DNA from 2 places in the Pseudoalteromonas sp. S558 genome. Region 1 is predicted to be linked to the other one. Evidence: predicted binding sites of a transcription regulator. Region 1 holds the regulator's gene; the other holds the start of a gene.
What was found. The regulator FliA, encoded in region 1, starts transcription of late flagellar genes. The targets are predictions, from matches to a motif close to CTAAAGNTNNNNNNNNNNNNGCCGATA.
Positions count from the first base shown of each region.

Region 2: the regulator FliA is predicted to act here: its motif matches at 1,673-1,699, upstream of CWB66_RS16335 (DUF5610 domain-containing protein).

Region 1 is NZ_PNDU01000137.1:12,751-26,781, forward strand. It holds gene CWB66_RS10790 (ParA family protein) at 1-367, opposite strand, end outside; gene CWB66_RS10795 (flagellar motor protein MotB) at 380-1,333, opposite strand; gene CWB66_RS10800 (flagellar motor protein) at 1,339-2,103, opposite strand; gene CWB66_RS10805 (protein-glutamate methylesterase/protein-glutamine glutaminase) at 2,096-3,256, opposite strand; gene CWB66_RS10810 (chemotaxis protein CheA) at 3,313-5,544, opposite strand; gene CWB66_RS10815 (protein phosphatase CheZ) at 5,560-6,327, opposite strand; gene cheY (chemotaxis response regulator CheY) at 6,344-6,727, opposite strand; gene CWB66_RS10825 (RNA polymerase sigma factor FliA) at 6,768-7,478, opposite strand; gene CWB66_RS10830 (MinD/ParA family ATP-binding protein) at 7,505-8,365, opposite strand; gene flhF (flagellar biosynthesis GTPase FlhF) at 8,358-9,845, opposite strand; gene flhA (flagellar biosynthesis protein FlhA) at 9,867-11,975, opposite strand; gene flhB (flagellar biosynthesis protein FlhB) at 12,048-13,178, opposite strand; gene fliR (flagellar biosynthetic protein FliR) at 13,188-13,967, opposite strand; gene fliQ (flagellar biosynthesis protein FliQ) at 13,970-14,031, opposite strand, start outside.
Region 2 is NZ_PNDU01000261.1:11-4,318, forward strand. It holds gene CWB66_RS16325 (2-thiouracil desulfurase family protein) at 103-456, shown strand; gene trmA (tRNA (uridine(54)-C5)-methyltransferase TrmA) at 467-1,564, opposite strand; gene CWB66_RS16335 (DUF5610 domain-containing protein) at 1,729-2,868, shown strand; gene murI (glutamate racemase) at 2,934-3,734, shown strand; gene CWB66_RS16345 (RNA recognition motif domain-containing protein) at 3,697-4,176, opposite strand.

The DNA of each region.
Region 1 (14,031 bases):
AATGGTCACTAATTTTTGCAAGCGTTTTTTTTAATATTAACCCCATACCCGATTTATTACCCATACTCCTATCGAGTGTGGCAATTGCCATAGTCGCGGGTAAAATATCCAAATTCTCGAGCGTTGACGGACAGAGTGATTGAAGTATTTCTTCACTTTGCATGCTTGTACCACGGGCAAAAATATCATATACGCTAATTTCTAAATCTTCTGAATCAATACCAAAATAATAGGTTAATGATGCATGTGGATCTGTATCAATCAGTAATACCCGCTTACCTCGCAAAGCAAGAATACCGGCAAGGCTCACTGCTGTTGTTGTTTTTCCCACACCACCTTTTTGATTTGCCACAGTCCAGATTTTCACATTACATCCTAATTACTGTTCGCTACGAGTAGTGATGCGGACACCACCATGAGGTAAACGAATTATTTTTATTGTATCGTCATCTGAAGGGAGTTCAATTTCTGGTTCTATTTTTTGACTCTCTGGCTTTGATTTATCAACGCCAATAACAGGTGGTAATCCATACTTAGAAAGTGCAATGACAACTTTGCGATTTTCAGCTCGCCCTTGCTCTGTACTATTATCTGCAAGAGGAGAGTATTGCCCATAACCTTCTATTGCCATACGCGCAGAGTTTATTCCTAACTCTTCTAGTTCAACTAAAATTGATGTTGCTCTTGCTACCGATAACTCCCAATTAGAACGAAATATTTCATTACGAATAGTTTCATTATCAGTATAACCACGCACTCTAATATAATTATCTACAGGAGCAATAATATCTTTAACGAGTTTGACGACTTGTTTAGCTCGTAAATGAGCGACTGAACTGCCACTTGAAAATAGCATTCCAGAGCTAAGTTCAATAATTAGCCAATCTTGGTTTAACTCTAAATTTGCTTCACCATCACGAATTTCGTCAATAAGTGCTGATTGTAATTTTGTTAACAAGCTATCTAAAGGTTTTCCTAAATACTTTTGCTGTATATTGCTAGTATCACTTTGTCCATCAAGTAGTTCAGGACCTTGATCTTGTTTTTGAATGCTCTCGCCATAAAGCACTTCTTGTTCAGGAGTTACTCTATCAGTAAGAATACCATTACCGTTTACACCTTCACCATTTTGTGAATATTGGCGTGCAGATTTATCAAAAACATGTTCAAGTGAATCTGACAATATTTGAAAATTTTCTTCTTTACTGATTGCAATAGCATACATAACCACAAAGAATGCAAACATAATGGTCATGTAATCAGCATAAGAGACTAACCAGCGTTCGGTATGTTGGCTTTTTGAAGAGACATTGCGTAAGCGGCGGCGTAACATAGCGATTACTCTTGGGCTAAGTTAGGACGTTCTACACGGTAGGCTTCAAGCTTTAATTCAATATTTAGCGGGCTTTCACCTAAGCTTATCGCGATAACACCTTCAGCAAGCATTTCATGATAAAGCATTTTTTGTTCAATCCGTTGTTTTAACTTATTTGCCATCGGCAAAAAAATAATATTAGCAAGACCGACACCATATATTGTAGCAATAAACGCAGTTGCCACACCTTCACCCAACTTTTGCGGATCAGTGATGAAAGACATCGCTTGAATAAGTCCTAGTACAGCCCCTAAAATACCAATGGTTGGGCTGTAGCCTCCCATTGCTTCATAAACACGCCCTGCCTCTAATAATCTGTCGCGTTCAAGTAATAAGTCTATTTCGAGTGTGTCTCGTAATTTTTGCTCAGAACAACCATCAACCAATAAACCAAGCCCTTTGGCGGCATAGATATCAGGATGAATAAACGCTTCGTTTTCTAGTGCCAAATAGCCTTCTTGACGGGCTTTGTGCGACCAACGTTTAACTTGCTCAATTGCTTCGTCTATATCGTATTGTGGAGCGAAAAAAACCCAATGGCTTATTTTTAGCATTTTTTTAAAGGTGCTTGCAGATGTTTGTAACATCACAGCACCCAATGTACCACCAAGCACTATAACGAGCGCAGGGACATTAAATAATGCAGATGCAACGCCCCCTTCCAAAGAGTAACCAATTGCTATAGATCCTAGCGCAATAAGTAGCCCTAGAATAGAAAGCTTATCCACAACCAGTTTCTCTTTTTATTCTCACAGCTACGTCATCAAGCGCTAAGATCTCACTGGCTAGCCCAGCATTTACTAATGCTTGTGGCATACCATAAACGACACAACTATTTTCATCTTGTGCCCAAATCGTTGCACCCGTTTGTTTGAGCATTCTTGCTCCATCACGCCCATCAGCTCCCATACCAGTCAACACTATTGCTAACACATCGCCTTGATAAGCTTTCGCTACACTTGCAAATGTTACATCGACGCTTGGTTTATAAGTGATTCGTTCGCTTTGATCTTCAAAAACTCTTAACGTTTTTGCAGCTCCACGCCCCTCAACCATCATTTGCTGACCACCGGGTGCTAAATAAGCCGTTCCAGCTTGTAAACGATCGCCTTGTTGTGCTTCTTTTACTTTAATTTTGCATAAGCTATTTAAGCGCGTCGCAAATGCCGGTGTAAATGCCGCAGGCATATGTTGAATCAACAAAATGGGGTGCGGGAAGTTAGCTGGTAACTGAGTTAAAATAGTTTGCAGTGCCACAGGCCCACCAGTAGATGTGCCAATCGCAAGTAGTTGATAATGTTTACCGCTAGTGCGAATTGTTGAAGCATTTACTGATGACTTAGGCTGCACTGCTGAGCGTTGAAAGCTTCTATCTGGCTGGCGTATATTAGTCTCTTTAGCAACTATTGATGGCTTTATACTCGGCGCTAGGGATGTTGGTGCTAACTTAGCCGGAACTAAAGGCTTAAATGAACGAGGGATGCGACGACGGCCAATCTCTTTTACTTTTGTTTGTAAAAGCTTTATTGCATCATCATTATTACGGGCAATGTCTTCAAACTTTTTAGGTAAAAAGTCCATTGCTCCAGCATCTAGCGCATCTAGTGTTGCTGTAGCACCATCACGTGTTAGCGACGAAAACATTAAAATAGGGGTTGGATTGCTTGCCATTATTTCTTTAACAGCACTGATACCATCTAAGACCGGCATCTCAACATCCATCGTGATCATGTCAGGGCGTAATTGCTCAGTTTTTTCAACAGCTTCTCGACCATTTACAGCAAAGCCAATTACTTTAATATCGTTGTCTTGTTCGAGAATTTCGCTTACTCTACGGCGAAAAAAGCTCGAATCATCAACAACTAAGACTTTAACAACCATTGAGCTCTCTTATTTAGTTTAGACGTAGGTGTAGTGCATACTACACCTACTTATTGTCAGTTCGCGTAATGTTTTAGCATACTTGGAACATCTAAAATCAATGCAATTCCACCATCAGAAGTTATTGTAGCGCCAGCCATTCCGGGAGTGCCTTGTAATAAAGCGTCAAGAGGTTTGATTACAACTTCTTCTTGCCCTATTAACGAGTCCACTACAAAACCAACTTGCTGCGTGCCTATTTGAACAATCACGACATGACCTTGATCTTTACGCAAAGAACGATCGGCCCCTTTTACAAGCCAATGTTCCAAGTAGAACAATGGAACCGCTTTTTTGCGGACAATAACAGTTAACTGACCATTAACAACATTTGTTTTAGTTAAATCAAAGTGGAATATTTCACTAACACCAGCAAGTGGTAATGCAAATGTCTGTGCACCAACAACAACCATTAACGTTGGAAGTATTGCGAGCGTTAACGGTACTTTAATCTCTAATGTTGTACCAACACCTAACTCTGATTCAATACTTACAGAACCGTTAAGCTGGGTGATTTTTGTTTTTACAACATCCATTCCAACACCACGTCCGGAAATATCCGAAATTTCTTCTTTTGTTGAAAAGCCTGGTGCAAAAATTAAGTTGTAAGCTTCAGTGTTTGAAAGTCGACTTGCTTGGTCATGATCAAGTACACCTTTAGCTATTGCTATTTTCTTGAGTTTCTCAGCATCCATACCAGCACCATCATCTTTGATAGTAAGCAAAATATGATCGCCTTGTTGAGACGCTGATAACGTAACAGTACCTGTTCTTGATTTTCCAGATGCTTCACGTACATCTGGCATTTCAATGCCGTGATCGACTGAGTTTCTGACCAAATGCACGAGCGGATCGGCTAACGCTTCAACCAAGTTTTTATCTAAATCAGTTTCTTCGCCGACCAGTAATAAATTGATATCTTTATTTAAGCTTCTCGCCAAGTCACGAACAACTCGAGGAAAACGCCCAAATACTTTTTTGATCGGTTGCATGCGGGTTTGCATAACCGCACCTTGAATATCGGCGGTTACAACATCTAAATTTGATATTGCTTTACCCATCGCTTCACTTTCAGAATTGGTGGCCAAACTAACGAGGCGATTTCTCACAAGTACTAGCTCACCAACCATATTCATAATTTGATCAAGGCGCTTAGTGTCTACACGTACTGTAGTTTCAGCTGCGGGCGCGACTGCCTTTTTCGGAGCTGCGGCTGGGCTTGGAGCAGCAGGACTTGGTGCTTTTGCTTCAGGCTTATTAGCGGGCTTACTAACAGGCGCAGGCTCAACTTTCTTTGCCTGAACAGCCGGTTTTGGAGGTGCAGGCTTTGCAGTTACGGGATGATTACTTTCTACAGATTTAGGTGCGCTGCCTTTGCCATGTAATTCATCTAATAAGGATTCAAATTCAGCGTCACTAATATCATCATCAGAAGAGCCTGAGTTATTGGCGACAGGCGCTGTTTCTTGCGGCGTATGCGAAGCAACTGGCTCACTTTTTTGTACATCAACAGTGCCAAAACTACCAACACCATGTAACTCATCTAATAAATTATCAAACTCGTCATCAGTAATGTCACTACTAGAAGTAGTACTTACAGGCTTCTTAGTCTCAGAGCTTTGGTTATTACCATGCAGTTCATCAAGTAAGTTTTCGAATTCATCTTCTGTAATTTCATCAATTTGCGATTCGGCGGCTGGCGAAGCCGAACTACTAAATAATTCATCGAATGCAAATGGGTCGTCGTCAGGGCTTTGTGAGCTGATAGTGTTATTGTCACCGTTTTCTGTGGCAACGACATCAGCCTGTTCAGGTTCGTCTGCTGTAATTTCAGAAGATGCTCCAGATAACTCATCTTCCGTTGGAGGTAACCCTAATTTATGTAGGACTTCAAGTAATTGAGGATCTGCAGGCTCAGGCTTATCACGGTTTTGAATTGTCGCAAACATTTCATTAATGGTGTCTAATGCTTGTAAGATAACATCCATTAATTCAGAGTTTACAGTTCGAACGCCCTGTCTGAGCAAATCAAATACATTTTCTGCACCATGACAAGCATCAACAAGCTCTGTCATAGCTAAAAATCCGGCACCGCCTTTTACTGTATGAAAGCCTCGAAATATAGCATTTAATAGTTCGGTATCTTCTGGATTATTTTCCAGTTCAACTAACTGTTCGGATAGAAGTTCAAGAATTTCTCCTGCTTCTACAAGAAAGTCTTGTAAAATATCTTCATCGACTTCAAACATGCAGTTACTCTCCTCTTAGAAGCCCAAACTTGATAAAAGATCATCGACTTCATCTTGATCAGACACAACATCATTACGCGATTCTTTATCAATAATAGGGCCCTCGGGACCTGCTAATGTTTGTACGGCAATCGGTTCTTCTGTTTTTTGTTGTTCTACTATATTAACTGTACCCACATCCTGCGCAGAAAACGCAGTGAGTAGATGAAGTAAGCTTTCTTCTACTTCTCTTACAAGCTCAATTACTCGACGAATAACTTGACCAGTCAAATCTTGATAATCTTGCGCCATTAAAACATTTGTCATTAAATTTTGTAATTCATCTGTTTTATTGTGTGAGTTACTCATAAACTTATCTATGCTGTGGCACAGAGTTTTAAACTCACCAAGCTCTATATCCCGACTCATTAACCGATCCCATGTCGGTTTAATGGCTGCTATCTCACCCGCTAACTCCTGAGTTATAGGGAGACTTGCCTCAACCGCATCCATGGTTTTATTTGCAGCATTCTCTGTCAATTCCATGACATAACTAAGTCGTTTTTTAGCATCCGGAATTGCATCGTTTGTTAAGTTTGTTAAACGCGAATCTAGCTCAAAACCTTTTAGAGCTTCATGCAATTGACGCGTTAACTTGCCAACTTCAGCAAATATCTCTGACTGCTCTTTAGACGCTGTATCTAAAATTAATTGATCAGCTTTATCTTGCTCGTCGTTTTCTAAAAAAACAACGAGTTGACGCGCTTGTTCTAAAGTTATTCGAGGCGCAGCAGGTGCTGACATAAGCCTCTCCCTATAATTAACCTAAGCGTTCAAACACTTTTTCTAATTTGGTCTTCAATGTGCCAGCTGTAAATGGTTTTACAATGTAGCCATTAACACCAGCTTGAGCAGCAGCTATTATCTGTTCTTTTTTAGCTTCAGCCGTTACCATTAAAACAGGGAGATGTTTTAACTTGTCATCCGCCCTAATTGCCCTTAAAAGGTCAATACCCTGCATACCTGGCATGTTCCAATCCGTCACGACAAAATCAAAAGACTGATTTTGTAGCATTGGTAAAGCAGTCGAACCATCATCTGCTTCTTGAACATTCGTAAAGCCTAAATCACGCAATAAATTTTTAATAATACGTCTCATTGTTGAAAAATCGTCAACGACAAGAATTTTCATGTTTTTATCCAAAACATCCTCCAGTGAGGTCTTAACCTTTATTTACTTACTACTAGTTTATCCAGTCATTGATTTTTGCTTTTAGCTTAATCATCGCCTGACCATGTATCTGACTCACACGCGATTCACTAACATCGAGTATATGCCCAATCTCTTTTAAATTCATTTCATCGTTATAGTACAAAGATAACACCATAGCATCTCGCTCTGGTAATGATTTTATTGCACTTAATAAAGACTCATTAAATCGTTCATTTTTAACATTATTAAAAGGTTTGTCTAGTGTTAAATCTTGACCTGCTGGAGTTATGACATCTTCATCAATTCCAAGGTCTTCTATACCCAACACTTTACTTGCATTTACATCGTTTAAAATATGATGGTACTCATTTAACGAAATATCAAGTTTTTCAGCAACTTCTATATCTGTAGGTTCACGATTTAAGTTTTTTTCTAATTCGTTTATCGTTTCAGCAACAAGACGACTTTTACGATGTACAGAACGCGGAGCCCAGTCACCACGGCGCATTTCATCTAGCATAGCGCCACGGATGCGAATACCTGCAAACGTTTCAAAGCTTGCGCCTTTAGTTGCATCAAAGTTTTTTGACGCTTCAATCAGTCCTATCATACCCGATTGAATTAAATCATCGAGTTGTACACTTGGAGGTAGACGAGCAATTAAGTGACATGCCACTTTTTTAACCAGTGACGCATGTTTCTCAACAATCACATTTAAATTTTGTGTTGATTGATATCCCATAGCTCTATTTACCAATGTTGTCATAATTAGCCGTTAACCAGCTTCTCAATGAAAAACTCTAAATGCCCTGACGGTTGATTCGGTATTGGCCATTTGACCGCTTTTGTTGCCAGAGCTCGAAAAGCCACTGAAGCTGGAGAGCTTGGAAACAACTCCACAATAACTTTCTGCCGACGTGTCGCTTTACGCATATTTTCATCGTAAGGTATCGTTGCAGCTAGCTCCATAGAAATATCTAGGAAACGATCTGTTACTTTAGATAGCTTTGCAAACAATTCTTGGCCTTCGCGAAGGCTACGAACCATATTTGCAACAATTTTAAATTTATACACGCCATGCTCACGACTTAATACTTTAATTAGTGCGTACGCATCTGTTATTGATGTTGGTTCGTCACACACGACGACCATTACATCTTGTGCTGCACGAGAAAAGCTCAGCACCATATCGGAAATGCCGGCGGCGGTGTCTACTATCAATATATCAAATTCGGTATTTAATTCGCTAAAGGCACGAATAAGACCCGCGTGTTCAGAAGGTGATAATTCAACCATGTTTTGCGAACCCGACGTTGCAGGGACAATTTTAATCCCAGCAGGACCCTCAACTAAAATCTCATCCAGTTCGCATTCACCAGATAATACATGCGATAAATTGCGCTCAACACGAAGCCCAAGCATCACATCACAATTTGCTAAACCTAAGTCGGCATCAAGAACTAAAACTCGCTTACCTTGTTGACCTAATGCGATTGCGGTATTTAGTGAAACATTCGTTTTACCTACTCCACCTTTACCACCGGTCACAGCGATAACTTTTACGCCGTTATTATTGTTTTGACTCATTTTTCGCAGGCCGCTTGCTTGATCTAATACTGTGTTAATCATACATCCCTACTGTGTTCGACGCCACTGATTGATGTCGTGAATGTTGTGATTTTATTCTTTTTAAATATAATTGCTCAGCTTTTTTTACTAGTTTTTCTGAATTCGCAACTCGAATGTCCTCTGGTACTCGCTGGCCATTAGTAAGATAACCTATTGGAAGACGATTTTGAATCGCAATACTAATAATCTCACCTAAACTTAACGATTCATCTAATTTAGTAAAAATACAACCACTTAACTGTACTTTTTTGAAATGTCTTACCGTTTCTTGTAATACATTAATTTGTGCTGTGGCACTTAATACTAAATAATTACGAATATCGACACGTTGATTACGCATTAACGTATTTAATTGCTCGGTTAAACGTAAATCACGCTGGCTCATTCCTGCGGTGTCAATTAATACTAGACGTTTATTTCGTAAATGATATAAAACTTCAGCCAATTCATTAGCATCTTTAACTTGCTTTACGCTACACCCTATAATTCGGCCATATGTTGCTAGTTGCTCGTATGCACCAATTCTGTAGGTGTCCGTAGTAATTAACGCAACTTTATCAGCGCCATACTTTTGCGCACCAAGTGCAGCAAGTTTTGCGACAGTTGTTGTTTTACCCACCCCCGTTGGGCCGACTAATGCGTAAACTCCACCTTGACGTAGTATTTCGTTGTTCGTGGTTTGCATTTGATCTTCAACCATCGCTAATAAAGCTTTCCAACCTTGCTGGCGAGAAACATCATCAGGTACAAAACACGCCATTTGCTCAGCAACATCTTTGCCTATTCCCATGCCGATTAAACGATCAATCATGCATGCACGCGTTGGATCACGTCGCGCCATATCTTGTTGCATTAAACCTGAGACTTGGTGCTCTAATAGCTGACGAATTGCATTCATTTCTTCACGCATAGATGTCATCTCTACGCTTTCATTATTTTTAGCTTGCTGACGAGGTGCTATCGGACTTTCAAGGTCATCAAAATCACTTTCTAAATCATCAAAACCTAAGCTATCAGCTTGTGTTTGAGGGCGTATCGGCGCTGCATTTTCATGTGAAAACATATTTTTAGGACGTTGTTTAGCTACAGGTTCTTGATAATTTTCGGTAGTATCAATTCCCGATTGTGAAAACATTGAAGCTAGCTCAGGTGAACGAGGTCGAGGTGATTGGCGTTCCAATAATGCTTCTAAACTATCTGCAACTTTAGCCTGTGGTGAAGGCTGTGCACGCTGTGGTTCCGGTTTTATAAAATTGTGCGTATTTTGCGATTGCGCTAAATGATTAGAGCGCTCTGTTGCTGTATTTTGAGACTGAGCAACTGGTTTTGGGGCCGTTTTTTCATAATCAACAGCTGCCACAATTTCGACACCGTTAGCTAGTTTTTTATTTGACATGATAACCGCATCAACACCGAGTTCATCTTTAACTTCTTTAAGTACTGTGCGCATATCTTTAGCAAAAAAACGTTTAATTTTCATGGTTTAACCCCTGTTTAAATCTTATTGTTGGCCTACCGAGCTAACAATCTTAATCTGTCTTTCATCTGGTACCTCTTGATAAGACATCACTCTCAATCCAGGAATGGTGTACTTAACAAAACGAGATAACACAGTGCGTAACATTCCTGACGTTAGCAATATAGAAGGTTCACCAGCCATTTCTTGATTTTGATGCGCTTCATTTAATGAAATTTGAAGTCGCTCAGCAAGACCTGGTTCTATTCCGGCACCTTCGTCACCTGCATTCTGCAATGACTGATGCAACATCTGTTCCAACTCCGGCGCCAAGGTTATGACAGGGATCTCTGAAGACATACCCACCGCATCTTGAACGATAAGTCTACGTAATGAAATACGCACCGCAGCCGTTAATACATCAGGGTCTTGGCTACGTGGACCATACTCTACAAGGGTTTGTACAATTGAGCGCATATCGCGTATTGCGACCCCTTCATTTAATAAGTTTTGTAGTACTTTAACAATAACGGTTAATGGTAGTACGTCAGGCACAAGTCCTTCAACTAAACGAGGGTGGCTCTTGCCCAACATATCTAGTAGGTTTTGAACTTCTTCGTGACCTAATAATAATGCCGCACTGTTTGTTAGTAATTGACTTATATGTGTTGCCACTACTGTCGCTGAGTCAACCACGGTATAGCCTAAAGATTGTGCTTCATCTTTTTGATCTGGCTTGATCCAAACAGCATCGAGTCCAAATGCAGGGTCTTTAGTCTCAACGCCTTTAATAGGGCCAAATACTTGCCCTGGGTTAATCGCTAACTCATCGCCATGCTTAAGCTCACCTTCACCTGTTGAAACGCCCATAAGCGTTATTCTGTATGCATTAGGGTCAAGCTCCAGGTTATCGCGTATATGGACTGGTGGAACTAAAAAGCCCAATTCTTGAGAAAGCTTTTTACGCACACCTTTTATACGATTGAGCAGCTCACCACCTTGCGATTGATCAACGAGTGGAATAAGTCTATAGCCAACTTCTAAGCCAATTACGTCAACTTGCTGTACATCATCCCAACCAAGTTCTTTTTGCTCTTGTTTATTGGCAATGCCAGTACCAGCAGCACCATTCACGGCCTCTTCCTCTATAGCGGCAGCCGCTTTAATTTTACTTTGTTGTGTATAATAAGCTAAGTAGCCTAAAAGCGCGCCTAAGCTTAAAAAAGCAAAATGTGGCATGCCAGGTACTAAGCCCATTATTATTAATATACCTGAGGCGATAAATAATGACTTTTCATTACCGAGTTGTTTCTTAAATTGATCGCCCATATTGAGCGACTCATTTTGACGTGTTACAACAATTGCAGTACCAATTGAGAGTAATAAAGAAGGAAGTTGAGCTACTAATCCATCACCGATGGTAAGTAACGTATACACTTCCATTGCGTTACTAAAGCTTAAATTATGCTGGATCATACCAACAAATAAACCACCAACAATATTAATAATCAAAATGATGATACCCGCAATAGCATCACCTTTTACAAACTTACTCGCACCATCCATTGAACCGTAAAAATCGGCTTCTCGTGTGACTTCTTCGCGGCGATCTCGTGCTTGCTCTGCACTAATAAAGCCCGCATTTAAATCTGCGTCAATCGCCATTTGTTTACCTGGCATTGCATCAAGGGTAAAACGTGCCGATACCTCAGAAATACGCCCTGCACCTTTGGTAATTACGACAAAGTTAATAATAATTAGAATTAAGAATACAACCAAACCAACTGCGTAATTACCACCAATAACAACAGAGCCAAAGGCCTCTATTACTTTACCTGCAGCATCACCGCCATTGTGGCCTTCAAGTAGTACTACCCGCGTACTAGCGACATTGAGTGCTAGGCGCATAATTGTTGCGATTAGGAGTACGGCTGGAAACATACCAAACTCAACTGGTTTCATCGTATAAACTGTAACCAGTAATACAACCAAAGCGAGCGCTATGTTGAACGAAAAAAGAATATCAAGTAAAAATGGCGGTAAGGGTAAAATCACCATTCCCAAAGCAGCAAGAACAAGCAAAGGGGTACCTACCCCTTTGGCATATTCTTTTTTATCTCTGTTAAGTTGTTGTAATACTGCTTTAAAACTCATAAATCTACAATTTCAAAAAATTGACACTGCATAGAATTAGCAATAACTATTCCAAGTTACTAAGTTAACGGTTTAATATTTATAGGCGTCGGGGATAGGCAGTTTATTATTAAGTTTGGTTGGACGTTTTCCACGCCCTTTATTAAAGCGCTTAAGTTGAAACACATACGCTAAAACTTGAGCTACAGCGGTAAATAATTGATCGGGGATTTGATCGCCCACCTCAGCTGTATGATAAAGAGCTCGAGTGAGCATAGGGGACTCTACAACGGGTACTTCGTTGCCGATTGCGACCTTACGAATCTGCATCGCCATTTCATCAATGCCTTTGGCTAGCACAATAGGCGCTCCTGCACGCTCTGTATCGTATTTTAGCGCCACAGAATAATGTGTTGGGTTGGTAACAATAACATCAGCGTCAGGTACGTCTTGCATCATTCGCTTTTGCGACATTTGTCTTTGCGTTTGCCTTATGCGTGCTTTTATTTGAGGATCACCTTCTGAATTTTTATATTCGTCTTTAACTTCTTGCAACGTCATTTTTAGTTGTTTGTTATGATTGTAGCTTTGAAATGGCGCATCAATAGCTGCAATAATAATTAAAGTGCACGATAGACCCAAAAACATCCATGCCAAAATTTCCAGAGCATGAATAATATTACCTGGCGTATTCTCTACGCTTAAATGTAGTATTTCATCAAAAAATGTATTAATTAAAAACACCGCAAAGCTGGCTACTAAACCAAATTTTAAAAGTGATTTTACAAGTTCAACAGCCGCTTGCGACCCAAACATGCGTTTAAAACCTTTCATAGGCGACATTTTACTTGCTTTAGGTGCCGCCGCGCCCCAACTGAAATTAAAGCCACCTAACAAGGTGTTACCAATAAATGCAGCTAAGACAATTATAAATACAAACATGCCCATCGGGAAAATTAAAGCATCCGAAACCTCACCCCATACAGCAAACATTTTAGTTGTATCGTATGTTTCATTTCGATTCAAACTAAGCATACGTCCCATTATATTGTACAAACCTTTACCTATTTCTGGTCCGTACATTAATAACGAAATTGCAGAGAAAATTAAAACAAACATGGTTCCGAGTTCTTTAGATCGTGCTATTTGGCCTTTTTTTTTCGACTCATCAATTTTTTTCGATGTGGGTTCTTCTGTTTTTTCTTGTCCTGAATCTTCAGACATTAGGCTCTCCTATGGCGAACAGCCAACTAAAGTACACATTAACTCAATCATTTTGAGCCATTGATATTCGAACTGAAAAATAAAGTTACCTAACGTAGCCCAAATAATAATAAGCCCCGCCACAAGCGTTAGTGGAAAGCCAATAGAAAAGATATTCAATTGTGGTGCCGCACGCGTCATAATGCCAAACGACATATTAATAACCAGCATTGCAGTTAAGGGGGCAAGCGATAGTACCAAGGCCGTGCTAAACATCCAGCCACCCCACGTTACAATATCCCAATAGTGATCAACAGCCCACCAATTACCATCAACAGGTAACACTTCGAAACTATGGATAACCATTTGGATCATCATTAAATGACCATTAAATACAAAAAATAATAAAGTCGCTAAAATCAAATAAAATTGCCCAACAGCAGGTACACTCATACCATTGGAGGGATCAACAACTGAGGCGAAACCAAGGCCCGTTTGCATTGCTAATATTTGTCCCGCTAAAACAAATGTATTTAATAATAACGTAGATGCAAACCCAATCGCCACGCCAATCAGCAGTTGCTGGATCACAACTAAAATCATTTCAAAAGAAAATAAATTGGTGAATGTCGCAGGAGGAAGGTTAGGTAAAGCAACAAGAGTAACGACAACCGCTAACCCCACTTTTATTCGTGTGGGTACATTTTTAGCGCCTAAACCCGCCATCACCATTATCATTGAGCTTATTCGTACTAGCGGTAATAAAAAGTCACTCAACCATTGAATGATTACTGAAAATGGCAGCTCCATAGTTAGCCTGCAATTTCAGGGATGATCATGACTAATCGAGTAAAAAAGTCCATGAGTTCCTGCG
Region 2 (4,308 bases), on a different contig from region 1:
CTAAATCCCCCCTAGGCAGAACCCGAAGGGCAGCGCATGTTTGGCATTTATGCTGCGTTATCGCCTATTTATGGGGAATAACCACACTACATAGGCTCTGCCTTGCCTAAAAACCAAACATACAGCTGCAAAATCAATCACGAAAGGTCAACACGCCCTAGATCTCCTGCTGAAATAATTCAGGGGAGAGTAGTTACTAATTTAGGAGAAGATGTAACAGAACAGTTTCAAACTGGAGCTAATATAGCGTTAGAACTGTGTAAAAAGAATCAAGTTCGTTTTGCCCTACTTAAAGAATCGAGCCCTTCTTGCGGACGAAATACAATATATGATGGAAAGCATCGCGGAGTAAAAATCGAAGGACTGGGTTTAACTGCTGCATTATTAATAAAAAATGGTATTCAAGTATTTAGTGAAGAGCAAATACCAGCACTTATAAAAGTACTGGCACTTTAATTCTGGCTGGTTATTTGCGTTGTAAAAAAACACCAGACTCAATGTGATGTGTATATGGGAACTGATCAAATATAGCAAAGCGCTTAACGTTGTGCGTACGTGTTAAGAGATCAAGGTCACGCTCAAGGGTTTCAGGATTACACGATATATAAATTATGCTTTCGTAGTTAGCCACTAAGTCACAGGTTAATTCATCCATGCCCGCGCGCGGTGGATCAACTAATATGGTTTGGCAGTCATAGCTTTTAAGGTCAATACCGTCTAAACGAGAGAAAGTACGCTCACCGTTCATAGCTTGGGTGAATTCTTCACTCGACATACGAATAATATCTAAGTTCTCTACGTTGTTTTTAGCAATATTGTATTGAGCAGAGTGTACAGATGATTTTGATATCTCCGTTGCCAACACTTTATTAAACGAACCAGCTAACGCAATTGAAAAGTTACCGTTGCCACAGTAAAGCTCTAATAAATCATTTTTAAGTGGTTTACATAAATTTTGTGCCCACTCCAGCATACTAATATTTACTTTAGCATTAGGCTGAGTGAAACTGTTTTCTACTTGTTGGTAAATAAGCTCGCGACCATTAACTGTTAAGCGTTCAGTTACAAAGTCATCACCCAGCACTTCTTTTTGTTTGCGAGCACGGCCAATGAAGTCAATTTTGTATTTACTGCTCAGTTTTTCTTTAAGTGCTTTAATTTCATTTAACCATTCATCATCTAGTGGCTTGTGATAAAGCAAACTTACTAAAATTTCACCACTTAGCGTTGATAGGTAATCTATTTGAAATAACTTACGACGTAATATTTCGCAAGGCTTAAGGTTTTCAATCATCACCTGCATTATTTCACCTACTAAAGGTGCTGCTGGATCAAACGTATCAACACGGATTTTGTCTTTTGTTTGTTGATCAAACATTATATGAAACAGATCGTCGCCATCATGCCATACTCTAAATTCAGCACGTTGACGGTAGTTAGTTGGCTCTGAACTAAATACTTCTAATTGTTCTACACCAAAACGTTGGAACTGTGCACGTATTCGCTGCTCTTTCTCGCTTAATTGTGCATCGTATTGTGTGGTATCGATTTTAATAACTGCCATTAACGTTACTACCTTATCTCTGAGATCTGTTTATCGGCGCTATTGTAGGGGGCGAGGCGTATTTGTCTAGTTTTGACTAGAATTAATGCTGTTTTTTTGTGCGTTCCCCTTTAGTTTTATACGTTATAGCCGATAATAAATTACTCACGCTTAGGAGACGAATTATGAAAATCAATAATTTTGGCTTTATGCCAAATAACAATATCAATAAATTCAATAATAAAGTAACGATACCACAGCCAACAATTAAGTCTCCTCAAGATAGTTATCAACAAAGCGGGAAAGAACTTGCTGCAAAAGTGTTGGGCGATAAGATGGCTGAGCAACTTGGCTTACCTGTTGCTGAGAAAAAAGCAGATAAGTCATTATTTGATTTTGGCGAGGTAGTTAAAAATGTACTCGATTTTGTGACAGGTACACTCAAAAATGCGAAGGCTAATGGTGCTGATGATGACAAGCTCAAAGGCATACTTGGTGAAGCCCGCAAAGGTGTGCAAATGGGGATTGATGATGCAATTGATGAATTAAAAGGTACCGGTGTATTTAATACCGATATTGAAGAAGGCATTAATAAGTCTAAAGAAGGTATCTTTAATGGTCTTAATAAGCTTGAAGATGATTTGTTTAACCCACAACCGGCGAGTGTGAGTATTAGTCAGGCTCAATACGCTAGTTTAAGCAATAACGCTGAATACAAATTTACTACTGCAGAAGGTGATGAAGTTAGTATTAGCTTCTCCGACTCTTTTGAGTCACAGTCAGCGAGCAGTTATCAAAAGCAGGGAAATAGTGAAGGGTATATAAGTGAATCATCGCAGTCTCGAGAGTTATCATTTTCTATGTCGGTTAATGGTGATTTAAATGAAGATGAACAAAAAGCGATTAATGAACTAATGGAAGACATACAAGGAGTGAGTAAAACTTTTTTTAGTGGCGATTTAGACAAAGCATTTGAAGAAGCGCAAGCGTTGAGTTTAGATAACGAACAGTTAGTCGCTTTCTCAATGGATTTAAGACAAACCAAAACGGTTGCAACGATAAAAAGCTACGAAGAATACAGACCAATACCAGAGAAGGCGGTCTCGGAAAAAATAGCCCCTTTTAATGACGATTTAAAAGAAGTTTATACAAAAGCAGCCGATCTGGGTCTGCAAAGCCAATTATCGGGTATTATGGAATGGTTAAATCAAGATCAAAGCGAGATTGATAAATTAGTTGATTATACTAAAGCAATGTTTGAAAACCTGGATCAGCTAAATACTGCGGCAGATGAGCTGGCTAATCTAGAATCACCGCAAAGTTAAACTGCTTTCCTTTACAAAAGTGACATGTCAAACTGCTATTCTTAATTTACAGTAGGAACAGTGGTTTGTCAGTGCACATTATGGTTTTTGATTCAGGTATTGGTGGCACTACGGTACTTGAGCATATTCAGCAGAGCATACCTCATGCTCAATACAGTTATTTTATGGATAATGCTTTACTGCCATATGGTGCTCAATCACAACAAACTATCATCAATCGTTTATGCGCCCTTGTACATTTCATCAAACAAGAAGCCCTCGACGTCGATTTAATTGTTATAGCCTGCAATACCGCATCCACGTCAGCGTTGAGTGCGGTACGTCAAATTACTGATATTCCAATTGTAGGCGTTGTACCTGCAATAAAGCCGGCGGCTCAATTAAGTCAATCAAAACATATCGGGCTTCTTGCCACGCCTACAACTGTATCAAGTTCATATACGGCTAAACTAATTCAAGAACATGCCAGGCATATAACGGTGAACTTATATAGTAGTGTTAAGTTGGTGTCGCTGGCAGAGCAGTACTTTTTTACTCAACAACTAGATACAGATGAGCTTTATAAAGAGCTGGATAGTTTAGAGATCAATAAAGAAGTTGATGTGTTGGTGCTAGGGTGTACACATTTTCCTATTTTAGCTAAACCAATAAACGCGTATTTTAATTCAAAAGTACAGTTGCTTGATTCTGGAGCTGCAATAGCCAATCGTGTTAGTGATTTACTTAGTAGTTACTGTGGGTTGAATAAAAAAGCTTCGGATACAAAAAAGCCGCTGCAATATTATGCAACGGCTGATATTTTTAGTACTAAGCTAGTAGTAAAGCTGGTTACGCTGATTGATCAAGTTCAGGACGTATTGAATTAGCATCCTCATCTTGTTTTTGCTTTGCTTCACGAACTTTTAAAGTACGTTGTTGGAACTCACTATCATTTAACTTTGTTATAGCATTGTCAGCATCGGCTTGCGCCATTTCAACAAAACCAAAGCCACGACGTTTGCCAGTATTTTTGTCCTTTAATAAGCGGACATTAAATACTTTGCCTTGTTCTTCAAATAATGCACGAACAACACCTTCGTTTGCGCGATAAGGGAGGTTACCAACATAAAGAGTCTTAGTTTTCACTTCAACTTCTTCAGCGCCTTCAGATGACATTGCTGCGATAACAATTCCACCTATTAATAAACCAGCACCAAATAATAGTGCAGGGTCTAAGGCTAAGCTGCCAAAAACAAATTTAACGACAACAAAACCAACTACGGCAAGGATAACAGAAAATATAAAAGACTTTTGATCGGGTAATTTCATTTTAGATCTACCAATAAACAGGAAATAAACATTAATTTAACATTGTGAACTTGCTATCTTAACGTCTTAATCAAACATAGCAATGGTATTTGTGTTAAATAATAAAAAACAGTGTAAAAAAGCATCACCTTA